DNA from 3 places in the Streptomyces sp. NPDC051172 genome. Region 3 is predicted to be linked to each of the others. Evidence: riboswitches for the same ligand, from Rfam matches in the RefSeq annotation. Region 3 holds a riboswitch; each other region holds the start of a gene.
The links. A riboswitch is a leader RNA that binds a small molecule or an ion and turns the genes downstream of it on or off. The one in region 3 is predicted to bind cyclic di-AMP.

Region 1: linked by a shared signal. The riboswitch ahead of AB0N07_RS14430 (C40 family peptidase) and the one ahead of AB0N07_RS26020 (peptidoglycan DD-metalloendopeptidase family protein) in region 3 are both predicted to bind cyclic di-AMP.
Region 2: linked by a shared signal. The riboswitch ahead of AB0N07_RS10160 (transglycosylase SLT domain-containing protein) and the one ahead of AB0N07_RS26020 (peptidoglycan DD-metalloendopeptidase family protein) in region 3 are both predicted to bind cyclic di-AMP.

The regions. Positions count from the first base shown of each region.
Region 1 covers NZ_JBFBBE010000019.1:76,865-82,351, reverse strand. The annotation lists gene AB0N07_RS14450 (TerD family protein) at 1-313, shown strand, start outside; gene AB0N07_RS14445 (hypothetical protein) at 341-1,099, opposite strand; gene AB0N07_RS14440 (LysR family substrate-binding domain-containing protein) at 1,276-2,061, opposite strand; gene AB0N07_RS14435 (DUF5997 family protein) at 2,120-2,524, shown strand; cyclic di-AMP (ydaO/yuaA leader) riboswitch at 2,716-2,889, shown strand; gene AB0N07_RS14430 (C40 family peptidase) at 2,946-4,301, shown strand; gene AB0N07_RS14425 (DinB family protein) at 4,460-5,146, opposite strand; gene AB0N07_RS14420 (VOC family protein) at 5,289-5,487, shown strand, end outside.
Region 2 covers NZ_JBFBBE010000012.1:137,893-143,379, forward strand. The annotation lists gene AB0N07_RS10145 (ATP-grasp domain-containing protein) at 1-95, shown strand, start outside; gene AB0N07_RS10150 (FAD-dependent oxidoreductase) at 163-1,365, shown strand; gene AB0N07_RS10155 (HAD family hydrolase) at 1,500-2,357, shown strand; gene AB0N07_RS10160 (transglycosylase SLT domain-containing protein) at 2,410-2,892, opposite strand; cyclic di-AMP (ydaO/yuaA leader) riboswitch at 2,897-3,071, opposite strand; gene AB0N07_RS10165 (polyprenyl synthetase family protein) at 3,748-4,758, shown strand; gene AB0N07_RS10170 (CHRD domain-containing protein) at 4,917-5,487, shown strand, end outside.
Region 3 covers NZ_JBFBBE010000046.1:9,887-15,373, forward strand. The annotation lists gene AB0N07_RS26005 (TetR family transcriptional regulator C-terminal domain-containing protein) at 90-710, shown strand; gene AB0N07_RS26010 (SGNH/GDSL hydrolase family protein) at 822-1,649, opposite strand; partial or broken gene AB0N07_RS26015 (DUF6250 domain-containing protein) at 1,769-2,178, opposite strand; gene AB0N07_RS26020 (peptidoglycan DD-metalloendopeptidase family protein) at 2,245-3,144, opposite strand; cyclic di-AMP (ydaO/yuaA leader) riboswitch at 3,149-3,316, opposite strand; gene AB0N07_RS26025 (alpha-galactosidase) at 3,624-5,487, opposite strand, start outside.

The DNA.
Region 1 (5,487 bases), on a different contig from region 3:
TGTCGAGGTGATGGTCCTGGAGCTCCATCGCCTGGCACCCTCCTTCGCGCGGGTGGTCGTGGGTGTGGCGATCCATCAGAGCACCGGCCCCAAGTTCTTCGGCGACATTTCGAACACGGGCGTGCTGGTCGTCGACGGGTACACGGAACTGCTCGAGGACGACTTCGGGCAGGTCGCCGACGCCACCGCGGCGACCGTCGCCGAGTTCACCCGGGATGCCTCCGGCGCCTGGGAGTTCCACCCGATGGTCCGCGGTTTCGACAGCGACCCGACGGTCTTCGCGGCGGAGATGGGCGGTACGCCACAGCCCTGACCTGCGTCCGACGTGCGCCGGCCGCGCTCACCCGACCGCGACGTGATCGTCCGGACGCGGGCGCTCGGCCCCCGCCCCCGGCGACTCCGACCGGCGTACCGGAAGGAGGGGCCGGGCGGACGCCCGTTTGCGGCCGCGTTCGTGGAACAGGGCCAGGACGATCGCAGTGCCGACCGCTATCAGATGCTCGCGACCGGCCAGATTGGGTACGGCGATCGACTCCCACACCATCGACCCGCCGGTGAGGGCGAACACGATCGGAGCACGCTGGACGATCGCGACATAGGTGAAGAGGCCCACGACGGCGGCGGACGGGCCGGTGTCCAGCACCTGCCCGACCGCGCGCGGCAGCCCCAGCCCGCCCCAGCCCGGACCGAGCGCGATCATCAGGCGCACCATGAGGGTGCCGGCGAGGGTGGTCGCGTACGAGATGACGAGCGTTCTGGCCCGGCCGAGGATCAGCTCTGCGAGGGCGAACGCGAGGAACAGGCTCGTGATCCCCGCCCACACGGGGAGATCCAGGGCCGGGACGTACAGTGACACCGGCGTCCGCAGCAGGGCCAGCCACAACGGCAGGTCGCCCTTGACACCGCCGAGCAGCCGCACCACCACCGCACCCGTCGGCCGCTGCGCCAGCGCATGGAAGAAGATGACACCGAAGGCGGCCAGGAACGCCAGGAACAGTGCGGGCAGCCCACGGCGTCTGAGTTGCCGCACCGGATCGACGACGATGCCGTGCCACTCGACCCGCAGCGTGCGTACCACCAACGCCGCCACCCGCCACAGCGCGCCGCGCGGCCGCCGGTACTCACGGTCGGCCGGATCACCCCACAGTCCGTGGGCACGCAGCCGATCCGCGGCACCGCCCGCGCACCGCACCCCCTTGCGCAGCAAAACTCCCCCGCCTCCCGTCCATCGCCCCACCGGATGGTCGGAACGGGGCGAGGCCGCCCCGAGGGAGGCTATGCCCGGCGGCGGGGCTTCCTTCGCTTGGCGCCCTTGGAGACGTCGGATCCGGCCCTCGGGTTGCTCCCCGCCGACTTCCCAGCCGTTTTTCCGGTCACCTTTGCCGCCGCGGGCTTGCGCCGGGCGCCGGTCGTGTCGCCCGCCTTGCCCTTCGTTTCCGGTGTCGCCGCCTTGCGGCCGCGGGAGCTGTTGGCCGTGCGACCGCGGACGATTCCGATGAAGTCCTCGACCAGGTCCGTGGTCGCCTCCTCGGGCCACGCCAGGGCGATGCTCGACGCGGGGCCGTCCACCAGCGGCCGGTACGTGAGGTCCTTGCGGTGGTACAGACGGGCCAGCGACTGGGGGACGACCAGGAGGCCGACGCCCGCCGCGACGAGTTCCACGGCGTCCTCGGTGGTGGCGGGGCGCTCGAAGGCGGGCTCGCCCGGCGGCCGGTCCCAGTCGAAGACGTCGTCGAGGGGGTGGAAGAGCACCTCGTCCGCGAGGTCCTCGACGGTCACCTCGTCCGCCGCCGTGATCACATGGTCCTTGGGGACGACGACGACCGTCGTCTCGGTGTAGAGCGGGATCGCGCTGAAGAACGTACGGTCGACCGGCAGCCGTACGAGTCCCGCGTCGGCCCCGCCCGCGCGCAGCACGTCGGATGCCTCGGCGGCCGGTACGGCGAGGAGGTTCAGCGGGATGTCGGGCAGGCGCTCGTTCCAGATCCGCACCCACTTGGCGGGCGTCACTCCCGGGACGTACGCAAGCCGGAACGCCTGGGGTTCTTCCGAGCCTGTCACCAGGCCAGGCTACCGGCCGTGGTCGGAGGACTCGCACATGCTCGATACCCTGGACGGCATGAAGTCGCACCAGAGCACCCAGACGATGAAGCCCGCGACCGCGGCGAAGAAGCTGGGTGTGTACCTCGAGGCCACCCCCGCCGAGTTCCGGGAGGGCGTCGTCTCACGAGCCGAGCTCGACCAGCTCCAGGCCGAGCCGCCCGAGTGGCTGCGCGAGCTGCGGGCAAACGGTCCGCACCCCCGTCCGGTGGTCGCGGCGAAGCTGGGCGTCTCCATCGCGGGTCTCGCCCGGGGCGGGATCACCGAGGCGCTCACCACCGAGCAGATCGAGGCCCTGAAGCAGGAACAGCCCGAGTGGCTGCAGAAGGAGCGCGCCACCCAGGCGGAGGTCCGCAAGGAGGCGGCGCGCATCAAGAAGCGCGACGCCGAGCGTGAGGCTCGCAGCGAGGGCCCGCGGGCCTGACGCGGCCCGTTCGCAACGGACGGTTGCCGTCCGGATCCACTGTGTGCACAACGCACGGATCTGACGGCACGTCACGACGAAGGTCACAGAAGCGTATCGGACATTCCGGCCTTCAACCTTCACACGAGCCGCACAAGTTGGCTAGCGTGTCGTCAGGCCGCACGAGTTCCTCCGGCGAACCCCGCCGGGACGCGCGGCCTCCGCCGAATCCGGTACGCCCCTGTGGCAGCCGGAACCGGGGACCCAACCGAACGACGGGGTGAATCGGCCCAACTGCCCGCCAGGCAGGGGCCGTAGGGCATGCCTTCCGGAACCGACCGCCCGAACCCGACAGCTAACTCGGTAGGCGGAGTACGGAAGGAGTACGGCTCCCATGGCGCCGGATCGACCATCGCGCACCGCAGGCTCGGGCCTTCCCGGCATGCGCAATTCCGCTCTCGCGACCGCCGCCCTCACCTCGGTGGCCCTGTTCTCGCAGACCGCCGACGCCGCACCGACGACGGGCGACGAGGGGCCCAGCCGCGAGGCCGTCCGGCAGCGGGTGAGCAGCCTCTACGACCAGGCCGAGTCCGACACCGGCAACTACAACTTCACCCGGGCCCAGCTGCTGGGAGCGCGGCCGCCCGCCGCCCCGCCCCGCGAGCGCGGCCGCTCGGATCCGGCACTCGACTCGGTGTCCCGGCGGTGGTTCGACGGAGCCCGCGCCTCGCTGGGTCCGACGGTGCCTGCGCTGCTGCCGGCCGACCGTATGCCGGACCGCCGGGCCGAGCCCCGGACCGCGCGCCCGGCGGACAGCCGCAGCACCGCCCTTGAGCTGGAGGCGACCGCCCGGCCCGTGGCCGAGCTGACCTCCGCGGAGTCCCGCCGTACGGTGGCCGAGCTGACCGCCGGCCCCACGGCTGCGCTCCCCGCCATCCCGCTGCCCCGACAGGAGGCCGCCTCCGCGCTGCCCGCTGCGGCCCCCGAGTCCAGGCAGACCTCCCTGCGCAGGTCCAAGGAGCAGAATCAGCGCAAGATCGCGGCGGCCAGCGAGCTGCTGTACCGGTACACCGCCCGGCAGACATCCGCACCGCGCCCGGCTGTCGGGGCCGTGCCGGCCCAGCTCCCCCGGCAGGACCAGGCGCAACAGACCCGCCCGGCGGCCGAGGAAGCGTGGCGGCTGCAGGAGCCGACGGTCCTCGACACTGGCCTGCCCCCGGCCGGGGCACAGCTGATGCAGCCGTCCGTCCTCGACACCGGCGTACCCGCGGTCGAGCAGTGGCGCATGCAGCCTTCCGTGCTGGACACGGGCGTACCCGCCGTGGAGGAATGGCGCACCCAGCCGTCCGTGCTCGACACCGGCATACCTCAGGCCGGGGGTTGGACCATGCAGCCGTCCGTCCTCGACACGGGTGTGCCCGCAACCGTTACGCCCACCGCCACCAAGGCCGACAGGGCGATCGACTTCGCCCGTGCACAGATCGGCAGGCCGTGTCTGTGGGGTGCGGTCGGGCCGGAGTCGTACGACAACGCCGGGCTCACCCAGGCCGCCTGGCGGGCCGCGGGGGTCACCCTGCCACGGACCCCGTACGAGCAGGCGGGCGCCGGCACCGTGATTCCCCTGGCCGAGAGCCGCCCCGGAGACCTGATCTTCTTCAACGACAACTTCAGCCACGTCGGCATCTACACCGGCAACGGCCTGATGATTCACGCACCGGGTCCGGGCGCGGTCATCCGCGAGGACTCGGTCCACTACGCAGGCGAAGCCGCGGTCCGTATCGCAGTACGCCCCATGTGACACCAACGGCTCACTGAACCAGGAGGAGGCCGCCGACGGAAGTCGGTGACCTCCTCCTTTTCAGCCACAGGCACTCCACAACATCCTGTGACGCATGACCGCATTCGCAACGGCCGCCTGTGGCTCCGGTTCCGGGAGCGCCGGTACCCGTGACCGCATCAGCACGGTCCTGCGGGCCCAGCAGGTGGGGCTGATTCCCACGCCGTGACCCGTGGCGGCGCGGTCAGGGCCGGCGCGCGGTACAGGTCGCGCAGCAGGGCGATCTCGGCCCCGTGGTGCAGGACTTCCTGGTTGACCCACCACACGATGTCGACGAAGGGCTCTTCCGCGTCGCTGCCGTGCGGATACGTACAGTGGCCGACCTTGTCGAGTGCCGCGTCGCCGCTGTTCAGCAGCGCCTCCCGCCAGGCCGTGACTCCGGCGTCGAAGGCGGCGACGGCCGCTGCCACGTCCCCGCTGACGAGGTAGTCGTCCCGGGTGAGGCGGTGGGTGCCTGCCGTGTGATCGGCGCGGAGGGTCAGCATCTCGCTGAGGTGGCTCAGCCGCCACGCGATGGTGGTGAAGGGCGGTGGCCACGGATGCGGGTAGGACGCCGCGTCACGTCCCCAGTCTCCGTCCGCGGCACCGGCCAGCAGGGTGGCGCGCGGTCCGGGCCCGTCCGCCCTTCGCCGCACCGACCAGCAGTCCGCCACCGGCTCCCAGAGGTACTCCTCGTCGGTCATGGGCCCGACCTCGGTGTCCGAACCGTCGCCGCTGTCCATCACCGGCCCGGTCAGCCGGGCGGCCAGACGCCCACAGGCGAAGTCGAACTGCTCCAGCAACGGAGCCAGACGAGACACGGTCACCGACACTCCCATGGCGGACTCGTGGGCGCACGGCGCAGGCATGAACCGACCGGCTAGCCTGGCACAACCGGCGCACACCCCGCCTCTCCTTTTCCGAGGCCGGGTATTCCGGCAACAGGTTCCCGATGACAGGGAGTCGGCCATGAAGCCGAACCGCTCCATCCCCTCCTCGACCGTCATCCCCGTCCTGATCTACCCCGATGTACGCGCGGCGGTCGCCTGGCTCGGTGCGGCCTTCGGGTTCGTGGAACGGGTACGGATCGGCGAGGACCACCGCGCGCAGCTCGGGTTCGGCGACGGTGCCGTGATCGTCGGGGACACCCGCAAGGACCGCCGTCCCC
Region 2 (5,487 bases), on a different contig from region 3:
CGATGCTCGCCCGCTTCGTGCGGCCGGGCGCGAAGCACCTGTACCAGCTGTGGCGGACCAACCGCCGTGGCAACACCACCAGTTCGGGCGGCTAGCCGACCGATCAGCCGCCCGAGACGAACCACACGAAGTGACGAAGTAAGCGTCCTGGGGAGGGACTTCGTGATTCAACCGGTTGCAGTCATCGGCGCCGGGCCCTTCGGCCTGTCGACCGCCGCCCATCTCCGAGCCCGCGGACTGCCGGTCCGCGTCTTCGGCGAGCCCATGGTCAGCTGGCGCGACCACATGCCCGCCGGAATGCTCCTCAAGTCGACCCCGGCCGCCTCCAGTCTGGACGCGCCGCAGCAGGGCCACACGCTCGCCGACTACTGCGACGCCGCCGGCATCAGGCGGCTGGTGACGGACGAGGACATCATCCCCGTCGAGACCTTCATCGCCTACGGCGAGTGGTTCCAGCAGAAGCTGGTGCCCGAACTGGAGCAGGTGCGGGTGGTGTCGGTGGACCGGCGGGGAGGCGGCGGCTTCGAACTCAAGCTGGACTCCGGCGAGCTGTTCACCGCCCGCGCGGTCGTCGTGGCGACCGGCCTGTCCGGCCTCGCGCACCTGCCGGCCGAACTGGCCACCGCCGCGGCGGACGGACCCACCCCCACGGGCCCGGTCTCACACAGCTCCCAGCAGCATGACCTCACGCGCTACGCCGGCAAGGAACTGATCGTGATCGGCGCCGGCCAGTCCGCGCTGGAGACGGCGGCGCTGGCGGCGGAGGTGGGCGCACAGGTGCGGGTGGTCTCCCGCGGCCGCGGCAGGGTCGCCTTCGGCGCACCGCCGTGGAAGCAGCCGAAGCTGCGCCCCGAGTCGCCGTTCGGCCGCGCCTGGTCCCTGTGGGCCCTGAGCTACTATCCGCACCCCTACCGCTATCTGCCGGCCGAGGCCCGCCACTACCTGGTGCGGCGCGTCCTCGGTCCGCTCGGCGCATGGTGGCTGCGCGATCGTTTCGAGGGGAAGGTGCAGGTCAGCGAGGTCGACCGGATCGTGCGGGCGGATGCGGCCGACGGCAGCCCGAAGCTGACGGTCCGCACCCACGCCGGCCGCATCCTGGACATGTCCGCGGACCATGTCATCGCGGCCACCGGATACCGGGTGGACATCGCGGCCATGGACTTCCTCGGCCACGAACTGCGCACGCGTCTCGCGGTGAGCCGCGGCACACCCAAACTGGGCGCGGGGTACGTCTCCTCGGTCCCCGGCCTGTACTTCACCGGCCTGCCGGCCGCGGCGTCGTACGGCCCGGTGATGCGCTTCGTGTGCGGCACCGAGTTCGCCTCTCCGAGGCTGGCAAAACACCTGGCGGCAGCGCACGGCTAGGCAGCGGCAGCGGGCTCTTGCCTGACGATGAAGAGCCCATAAGGATAAGGGAGTTGAGTGAGGGACGGTGGGGCAATCGGCCGTCGTCCGGTTCACGATGAGTCGGTGGGGCGTCCTGTCCGTATTCTCTGATCATGGCCGCACCCACCGCATATGCACTCATCGCCACCGACCTGGACGGCACGCTGCTCCGAGGCGACGACACGCTCTCCGACCGGTCCCTCGCCGCTCTCGCACGGGTCGCCGGGGCCGGCGCCCGGCACCTGGTCGTGACGGGCCGGCCGGCCCCCAGGGTGCGGCCGCTCTTCGACCAACTGGGCGGCAGGGGGCTCGCGGTGTGCGGGCAGGGCGCGCAGGTGTACGACGTGGGCGCGGACCGTCTGCTGTGGTCCGTCACCCTGGACCGGGAGCTGGCCGAGACCGCCCTCGGCAAGATCGAGGCCGAGGTGGGCCAGGTGTACGCGGCTGTCGACCAGGACGGTGTGGAGGGACTCACGCTCATCGAACCGGGCTATCTGATGCCGCATCCGACGCTGCCCGCGGTCCGGGTCGACCGGCGCGACGACCTGTGGTGCGAACCCATCAGCAAGGTGCTGCTGCGCCATCCCGACCTGTCCGACGACGAGTTGGCGGCGACGGCGCGCTCGGTGGTGGGTTCGCTGGCCACCGTCACCATGTCGGGGCCGGGGACCGTCGAACTCCAGCCATGCGGCATCACCAAGGCGACGGGCCTCGCACTGGCCGCCGCACACCTGGGACTCGGCCCGCAGCAGACCATCGCCTTCGGCGACATGCCGAACGACATCCCCATGTTCGACTGGGCCGCCCACGGCGTCGCCATGGCCAACGCCCACCCCGAACTCAAGGCGGTGGCCGACGAGATCACCCTGTCGAACGAGGACGACGGCATCGCCGTCGTCCTCGAGCGACTGTTCGTCGAGTTCGGGGAGCTCGACGAACTCGTGGAGCTCGGGCAACTCGAGGGGTTGTGAGCAGGGTGCCGGATGCGACGAACGGCCCGTCGAGGCACTTCCCCGGGAGCGCCTAGTAGGCGCCGAAGACGTTGTCGATCGACCCGTACCGCGCGGCGGCGTACTTGCAGGCGGCCGTGATGTTCGCGATCGGGTCGAAGGGGTTCATCGCCGTGCCGGGCACGTGGTAGGCGAGGAACGTCGGGTCGATGACCTGCAGCAGTCCCTTGGAGGGGGTGCCGGCGACCGCGTTCGAGTCCCAGTTGTTGATGGCGGCCGGGTCGCCCGAGGACTCGCGGATGATGTTGCGGTAAATGCCGTTGTACGTCCCCGGGATTCCGTTCTGCTGCATGACCTGGAGGGCGCCCCGGATCCAGCCGTCGAGGTTGTCGGCGTAGCCCATCGACTTCACGCTGGCCACGGTCGGGGTGGCCGCGGACGCGCTGTTCGCGCCGATGAGCGGGAGGGCGAGAACGGCGACGCCCGTACCGGTGACGGCGAGCTTGCGAGCGAGGCGGTTGCTTCTGGGACGACGGTGCTGACCTGTTGCAGGCATGGCGGGATCCTCTCCGGCGCCTGCGAGGTGAGCTGTCGGGTTCGGGCGGGGAGATGCCCGGCCGCGCAGCCGTACGGCAGCGCGACTTCACCCCTAGCCGGTCAGGGACGATGCCCGGCCCGGCGGCCTACCTGGTTCCCCCGCTCCTGCCGTGCGAGTCAGTTGGTCGATGGTTGTTCCCGGGCGGCGGCAGGATTCGGCGTCCACCCGACAGGCCGGGAACGTATGCGAGAGCACATGACGGGAACAAGTGTCGAGTTCACAGATCACGCCTCTTGACCTTGGTCTGAGGCTTATGGGGCACTTGATCCTTTGCGGTTGCCAAGGTTCAACTCGCGTACGGGGAAGGGGAAGCGGTGAGAGGGTGGCGCTCGTCGGCCCGCACCGCCGTGTGAGTCAAGTCACCGGCATCCGCAAGAACGGCAAAAAGGGGCAATGGCCCCAACTAGTGGTCAACCAGCAGCTCATCGCCTCATTGGGGGGCGAAAACGGAACCTGGCGTGTGGTGCACGTCGTTGTCATGGCGGTCGCCCGTCGAGCACCCCGCGCCGGGATCCGGAGGTCCTCGTGAGTCGTTTCGTGAGGGAGGGGCGATCGGGCGTGCCGACTCGTACGGACGCGCCGGGGGGCACGCCGAGAGGCGGGTCGGCCGACACCCCGATAGACAAGTCGGTAGATATCCGTTCTTATCAGTTGATCAAAAACATACCGGCCGTGATCCGATACCGCCCGGGCTGGACGGGTGGGTGGCATCGGTGATCGAAAGGTGACCGGATACGCTGACTTGAGTGATGTCAGCGACCTATCGACAAACCGTGTAACCGCCAGTAGACACCAGCAGACAGGAGACCCCTCGTGACCGTCGTCGGGCCGTTCGGGCTGAGCGTGCGGGACCAGGCTCTGGAAGCCGATGTCCAGGCCGGATTGGCGGCCGTCGAGGAAGGTTTGCTCGAAGCCACCAAGAGTGAGGTGCCCTTCATCACGGAGGCCGCCCAGCACCTGGTGCGGGCGGGCGGGAAGCGGTTCCGCCCGCTGCTCGTGATGCTCGCCGCCCAGTTCGGTGACCCGTATGCGCCGGGGGTCGTGCCGTCGGCCGTGGTGGTGGAGCTGACCCATCTGGCGACGCTGTACCACGACGACGTGATGGACGAGGCCGCCGTGCGGCGTGGCGTCGACAGCGCCAACGCCCGCTGGGGCAACTCGGTGGCGGTCCTCACCGGCGACTTCCTGTTCGCGCGCGCCTCGCACATCCTCGCCGACCTCGGGCCCGAGGCGGTCCGGGTGCAGGCCGAGGCGTTCGAGCGCCTGGTCACCGGGCAGATCCTGGAGACGGCGGGGCCGCAGGACGGACGGGACCCGGTCGACCACTACCTGGACGTCCTCGGCGGCAAGACGGGCTCGCTGGTGGCCGTGTCGTGCCGCTTCGGGGCGATGATGTCGGGCGCCGACGAGACGGTCGTGGACGTGCTGACGCAGTACGGGGAGCGGCTGGGAGTCGCCTTCCAGCTGGCGGACGACGTACTGGACATCGCCTCCGAGTCGCGCGAGTCCGGCAAGACCCCGGGCACCGACCTGCGCGAGGGAGTCCCCACGCTTCCGGTGCTGCGGCTGCGGGAGCGGGCGGCCCGGCTGGGTCTTGCCGAGGACATCGCCCTGTGCGAGCTGCTGGACTCCGACCTGAGCGACGACGCGCGGCATGCCGAGGCGCTCGCCGGACTGCGGGCGCACCCTGCGCTGGAGCAGGCGCGGCGGGACACGGTGCGGTACGCGGAGGACGCGCGAGCGGCCCTGGCCCCGCTGCCGGAGTGCGATGCCAAGCTCGCGCTGATGGAGATGTGCGACGCCGTGGTGCACCGGGCCGGCTGAGCCGTCGGCCGAGCGGCCTCTGAGCTGCGCTCCAGGCGATGTGATGCACGTCATATATCTGGACTGAATCCAGAATGAGATCGCTTCCGTAGTCATACCCGGAAGGCCGACGCAGGGGGTGTCGGCCGGTCTACGGGGAGAAAAAAAGAATCATGGGCATGAATGCGACGTTCTCGAAGCGCCGTAAGAGCCTGGTGGCCACAGCTGTCGCGGTGGCCGCCGCCGGCGGGATCGCCGCCGCGGTGATCCCGGCCCACGCCACCGGTGTCGTGTCCGACGGCACCGGGGGAACCCTTCTGGCTGCCAGTCTGCGCGGGGCCGACGAGGTGCCCGTGGCGGGCGGCCCGGCCGTCGGCGACCAGGACGGCGCCGGTCTCGAGTTCATCAAGGTGCAGGACGACAAGGTGTCCGTCGCCGTGACCTGGCGCGGCACCGGCAAACCGACCATGCTCCACATCCACCAGGGCGCCAAGGGCACCAACGGCGGCGTCAAGGTCGACTTCACCGACCTGCTGAAGCACAGCAAGCGGCACAGCGTCACCGGCACGGTCCAGGTCAAGGACGCCGCCCTGCTCGCCGCTCTCAAGTCCGACCCCGGTTCGTTCTACGCCAACCTGCACACCACAGGGTTCCCCGGCGGAGCCGTCCGCGGCCAGCTCCACAAGGTCAGCGTCGCCGCCTTCGACTTCCGTGACGCCCTGCACAACTTCCAGGCGTCCGTGATCAAGG
Region 3 (5,487 bases):
GGCGTACGGCCGTACGGCGCACCCTCTCGAACCCGCCAAGCGCTGGCCTCTCCCCGGCGTCTCCAGCGGCGACGGAATAGGGTGACCTCGTGGCGAGAGTGCGGTTGAGTGTGGCCGAGCGGCGCGAGGAGTTGCTGCGGGCCGCCATCGGGCAGATCGAGGCGCGGGGTGTGGCGGCGGTCCGGATCGCCGACGTCGCCTCAGCGCTCGGCGTGAGCAACGCGCTGGTGCTGTACCACTTCTCCACCAAGGAGAAGCTGGTCGCCGCCGCGTTCACCTTCGCGGCCGAGGACGACCTCGCGCATCTGCGCAAGCTTCTCGGCCGCCGTACGACGGCGCTGCGGCGACTGCGGTCGGCGGTGCGCTGGTACGCACCCACGGGCCAGGCCAAGGGCTGGCGGCTGTGGATCGAGGGCTGGGCGGCGGCGCTGCGCGAGCCCGCGCTGCAGGAGGTCACGCGCGACCTCGACAAGCAGTGGAAGGCGGCGATCGCCGAGGTCGTCACGGAGGGCGTGGCCGCGGGCGAGTTCGACTGCCCGGACCCGCATGGCGCGGCCCTGCGGCTGACCGCCCTGCTCGACGGGCTCGCCGTGCAGCTGACTTCGTACGCGGGTGCCGTGCCGCGGGCGCGGGCGCAGGAGTGGGTGGACGACGCGCTGGCCCGTGAACTGGGGCTGGAGCGGGCGGCGTTGACGGCTTCGGAGCACTGAGCCCCCGCACTCGGCGGGGCTCGTGCCACCGGACCGCTTCACCGCCCGCCGCAGCGAGGGCCGCTGTCAAGCCATCACGAGCGCCCCGCCCAGCACGGTTTCAGGCGCCCGTCAGGCCACCGAGGCGATCCGCATCTTGATGTCGTCCGGCGACAGTGCGCCCTTCGCCGTGACGTGGTCCCCGGACGACTCGCCGCGCAACCGGCGGCCGATCCACGGCACCAGGTACTCGCGCGCCCATTGCACGTCGTCCCGTCGTACCTCGAGGGTGCCGCGCGGCGGGAGCGGCGGCCAGGGCTGGTCGGGGTCGGCCGGCACCTCGAGGCCGAGGACCTGTCCGGCGCGCAGCGCCACGCGCGTGTGCCCCTCGGGTGAGAGATGGAGGCGGTCGCCGTCCCACGCCCTGCGGTCCTGAACGGTCTTCAGGGACCACAGGTCGAGCACGGGACAGCCGTACCGGTCGGCGATGGCCCGGACATGACCGTTGTAGGTGGCGATCTTGCCGCGCAGGTGCTTGAGCACGGGGACGCCACGGGTGTCGAAGCCGGTGGTCACCATGACCGTGCCGGCGATTTCGGTGAGCCGGGCCACCGCCCGCTCGAAGCGCTCGGCGACCTCGTCGGGGTCGGTGCCGGGACGGATGATGTCGTTGCCGCCCGCACAGAAGGAGACCAGGTCCGGCGTCAGTTCGACGGCCTGCGGAACCTGGTCCTCCACTATCTGGTCGAGCAGTTTGCCGCGCACGGCGAGGTTCGTGTATCTGAAGTCGCCCTCGGGTCGCCGGTCGGCGAGAAGCACCGCGAACCGGTCGGCCCAACCGACGAACGCCCCGTCGGGGCCGGGGTCGCCGACGCCCTCGGTGAAGCTGTCCCCCACCGCAACGTACGACCCGATCTCTGATCTGCTGTCACTCTTCGAATCGTCTGCCACATCGACCATGATTCACCTTTGAATGTGACCTACGCGACCGTAGGAAAGGGTTGACGCGCGGTGAGATAGGCCACTTCTAAAGTGTTCACCAAGCTCGGAATAACCCTCCGACCAGAGATGTTGACGCGTCAGCGATGTTGTGGGGCGGGCCGCCAGACCCTGAAGTCGGCGATGCGGAAATGGCTCCATGTGGTCCGGAAGGCGAAGTGGCCCCTTGTGTACGGCTCGCGACCAGGAGCGGCTCCGTGTAGTCGTGGATCAGCGGGCGGACCCCGGGCTCCCCGACGTGACGGCGCAGCCGGGTCGTGGTGTTCGTGTTGGCGCCGTAGCACACGTAGTACGTCCTGAGGCAGTCGTACTCGGCCGGCGCCCCGCCGCGGTGGGTGGCGAAGAGGTCGTCCGGGGAGCGGACGTCGGTGGCGTTCCAGATGTTGTCGAGGTCGGACACGCGGTCGTTCGCGCCGCCTTCCGAGACGGGCGTCGCCGTGTACTGGATGACGTACGGCCCTTCGAGCCTCTGTCCGAACCAGACCGTCGAAGGCCGGACCCGGGGATCGAGGTCCGGCCTTCGGCGGCGTGTCAGGCAGGTGGTTCCGAGGGGAGGTCAGCCGACGCCGACGCCCTTCGAGCGGAGGTAGGCGACCGGGTCCACGTCGGAGCCGTAGTCGGGCGTGGTACGGATCTCGAAGTGCAGGTGCGGGCCGGTCACATTGCCGGTCGCGCCGGAGAGGCCGAGCTGCTGGCCCTCCGCCACGGTCTGGCCGGCCGAGACGGAGATCTGGGACATGTGGCCGTACTGGGCGTAGTAGCCGTCGGCGAGCCTGACGACGACCTGGTTGCCGTAGGCGCCGCCCCAGCCCGCGGAGACGACGGTGCCCGCGCCCACGGACTTGATGGAGGTGCCGGTCGGGACGACGAAGTCGACGCCCGTGTGGTACCCGCTGGACCACATGCTGCCGGCCACGTGGTAGCCGGTGCCGATGGTGCCGCCGATCACCGGGAGGGTGAAGCCGGTGGGGGCGGACTCGGAGGCCTTGGTGGCAGTCGCCTCGGCCGCTGACGAGGACGTCTTGGAGGCGGACGAGGGCGACGACTCGGTGGTGTCCGTCGCGGCCTTCCTGCCGATCGTCAGTTTCAGGCCCGGGTGGATCAGCGACGGGTTGTCGCCGACGGCCCGTCGGTTGTCCGAGTAGAGCCTGTGCCAGCCGCCGGCGACATGCTGCTCGTCGGCGATCTTCGAGAGGTAGTCGCCGGTCCGCACCGAATAGGTCCGCACGCCCGCATTTTCGGCGGCGCTCTTCTGGGCCGTCTTCTTCTCGGCGACCGGAAGGGACTGGACGGCCTTTTTCGAAACCGTCTGGGGAGCGGACTGCGTGGTGACGGCATGGGCGCCGGTGGCCCCCATGAGCGGGAGAGCGAGTGCGGCGCCACCGGTTCCGGCGACGGCGATGGAGCGGGTGAAGCGCTGGGGCTTCGGACGGCGGTGCTTACCCTTCGCGGGCATGACGAATTCCTCTCCGGCGCCTGCGAGGTGAGCTGTCGGGTTCGGGCTGGAGATGCCCGGCCACGCATACGACGCGGCTTTACCCCTAGCCGTTCCGGAGACCGGAACAGGCGGTTGTACCTGTGGGTCCCCCGCTCCTGCCGTTCACGGGTGAGTTCTGCGGGCACCGGGCGGCGGCAGGATTGGGCGTCCGTCCGGATTGGTGGCGAACGTAAGCGACCAGGACGCAAAGGAACAAGTGCTGGTTCCCCGAGAATGCGTTTCTATTGATCCCGTGAGAGAAAACCCGGTGACCCTGCGTGAATTCCCGGATGATCATCTCCGTCAAACGCCCTTGTAAAGCACCTGAATTACGTGGACATGACGCGCCACGCACCGTCACGGATATGACGCTCCTCACGTACCCCTGCTCCAGGATCCCCTATTCGGGAGCGAGTTGGAATGAAGGGGCCGAAGGAGCGCCAATCCGGACAGAAGGCTCAGATGCGCCGCAGACGGAAAACTGCCGCGTCGAGGTCACCGCGCAATCCGGTGCGCAGTCCGTGATGCAGCAATACGGCACCGCTGTGGATTTCGCCTGTTTCGGGGCATTCATACGAGGCTGTCGGGTCGAGACCCCGCAGTCGCAGCGCCGGCACGGGCTCGCCGTGGCTCTGCGCCTGGAGCCAGGCGAGGACGACCGCCTCGTCCCCGCGCACGTACTGCACCGCGCTCAGCCCGCCCCGCGGCGGCCGGAGCCGGTAGAGGTCGCCGTGCTGCACCAGCGGCCGGATCTCCTTGTAGAGCGCCACCCATTCGCCGGCCTCGGCGAGCTCCTCCTCGGTCCACCGGGTGAGGTCGCCGCCGACCCCGAGCACACCGGCCATGGAGCTCACGAACCGGAAGCGCAGCGAGCTGATCCGGCCGTTGAGCTGGGTGTTCGGGCTGTCGGTGACCCAGGCGGCCATGACCCGCGCGGGGTGGATCTGGCTGAAGCCGTGCTGGATGGCGAGCCGGTCGAGCGGGTCGGTGTTGTCGGAGGTCCACACCTGGTCCGTACGGCTGATGATCCCGAGGTCGATGCGGCCGCCGCCGCCCGAGCAGGACTCGAAGGCGACATTCGGGTGGGCCGCCCGCAGCCGGTCCAACAGGGCGTACAGGGCACGGACATGATCGACCCACAGGCGCTGCGGGTAGGGCTCGCCGGGCCAGCCCGCGTCGGTGAAGCAGCGGTTGAAGTCCCACTTCACATAGTCGATCGGGGCGCTGGAGAGGAGCGCGTCGAGCTGCTCCCAGAGGTATTCCTGGACGTCTTCCCTGGCCAGGTTCAGTACGAGCTGGTTGCGGAATTCCGTCCGCTTCCGTCCCGGTTGGAACTGCACCCAGTCGGGGTGGGCGCGGTAGAGCTCGCTGTCCGGGTTGACCATCTCGGGCTCGACCCAGATGCCGAACTGCATCCCGAGGGCGTGCACATAGTCCGCGAGGGGCTTGAGGCCGTTCGGGAAGCGGTCCCGGTTGACCGTCCAGTCGCCGAGTCCCGCGCGGTCGCTGGTGCGCTTGCCGAACCAGCCGTCGTCGACCACGAACAGCTCGACGCCGATCGCCGCGGCGCGCCGCGCCAGGGTGCCCTGCTGCTCCTCGGAGATGTCGAACTCGGTGGCCTCCCAGGAGTTGAACAGCACCGGCCGGTCCCGGTCGGCGTCGGGGATGACGTACGCGCGCTGGTAGGCGTGCCAGGCGCGGCTCGCGCCGCCGAAGCCGCCGTCGCTCCACAGACCGGCGAAGACAGGAGTCGTGTACGACTCGTCCGACTCCAGGCGCAGCAGCCCGGAGTCGTCGTAACCGGGGCCACCGGTGATCTGCACGCGCGCGTCCGGGAGTTGCGCCACCGCGATCCGCCAGGAACCCGACCAGCCCAGAGCGCAGCCGTAGACCTCGCCGCTTTCCTCGGTGGCGTCGGTGTCGAGGGCGACCCAGGGCAGGTGCTGGTGTCCGGTGTGGCCGCGGCGGCTGCCGATGATCTTCTCACCGTAGGTGAGCGGCGAGGCGGTCAGCCGGGACTCGGCGGCCCAGCGGCCGTGCAGCTGGGACAGCCGCCACTCCTCGCGATCGGGCAGCGTCCAGGTCGCGGGGTCGGCGCGCAGCAACTCCAGGGCGGGCCCCTCGTTGTCGAGGGTCACCCAGCGTTCCACGACGTCGTGCCGGATCCGGTAGTGCAGCGTGATCGCGAGCCCGCCGTCCCGGAAGCCCAGCCGGAGGTGGTCGCCCTCCGCCTCATACGCCTCGAAGCGCCACTCGGTACCGCGCCGCTCGTCACCCCGCACGGACAGTGCGGGCCGCACGAAGCGGGGACCGCCCTCCACG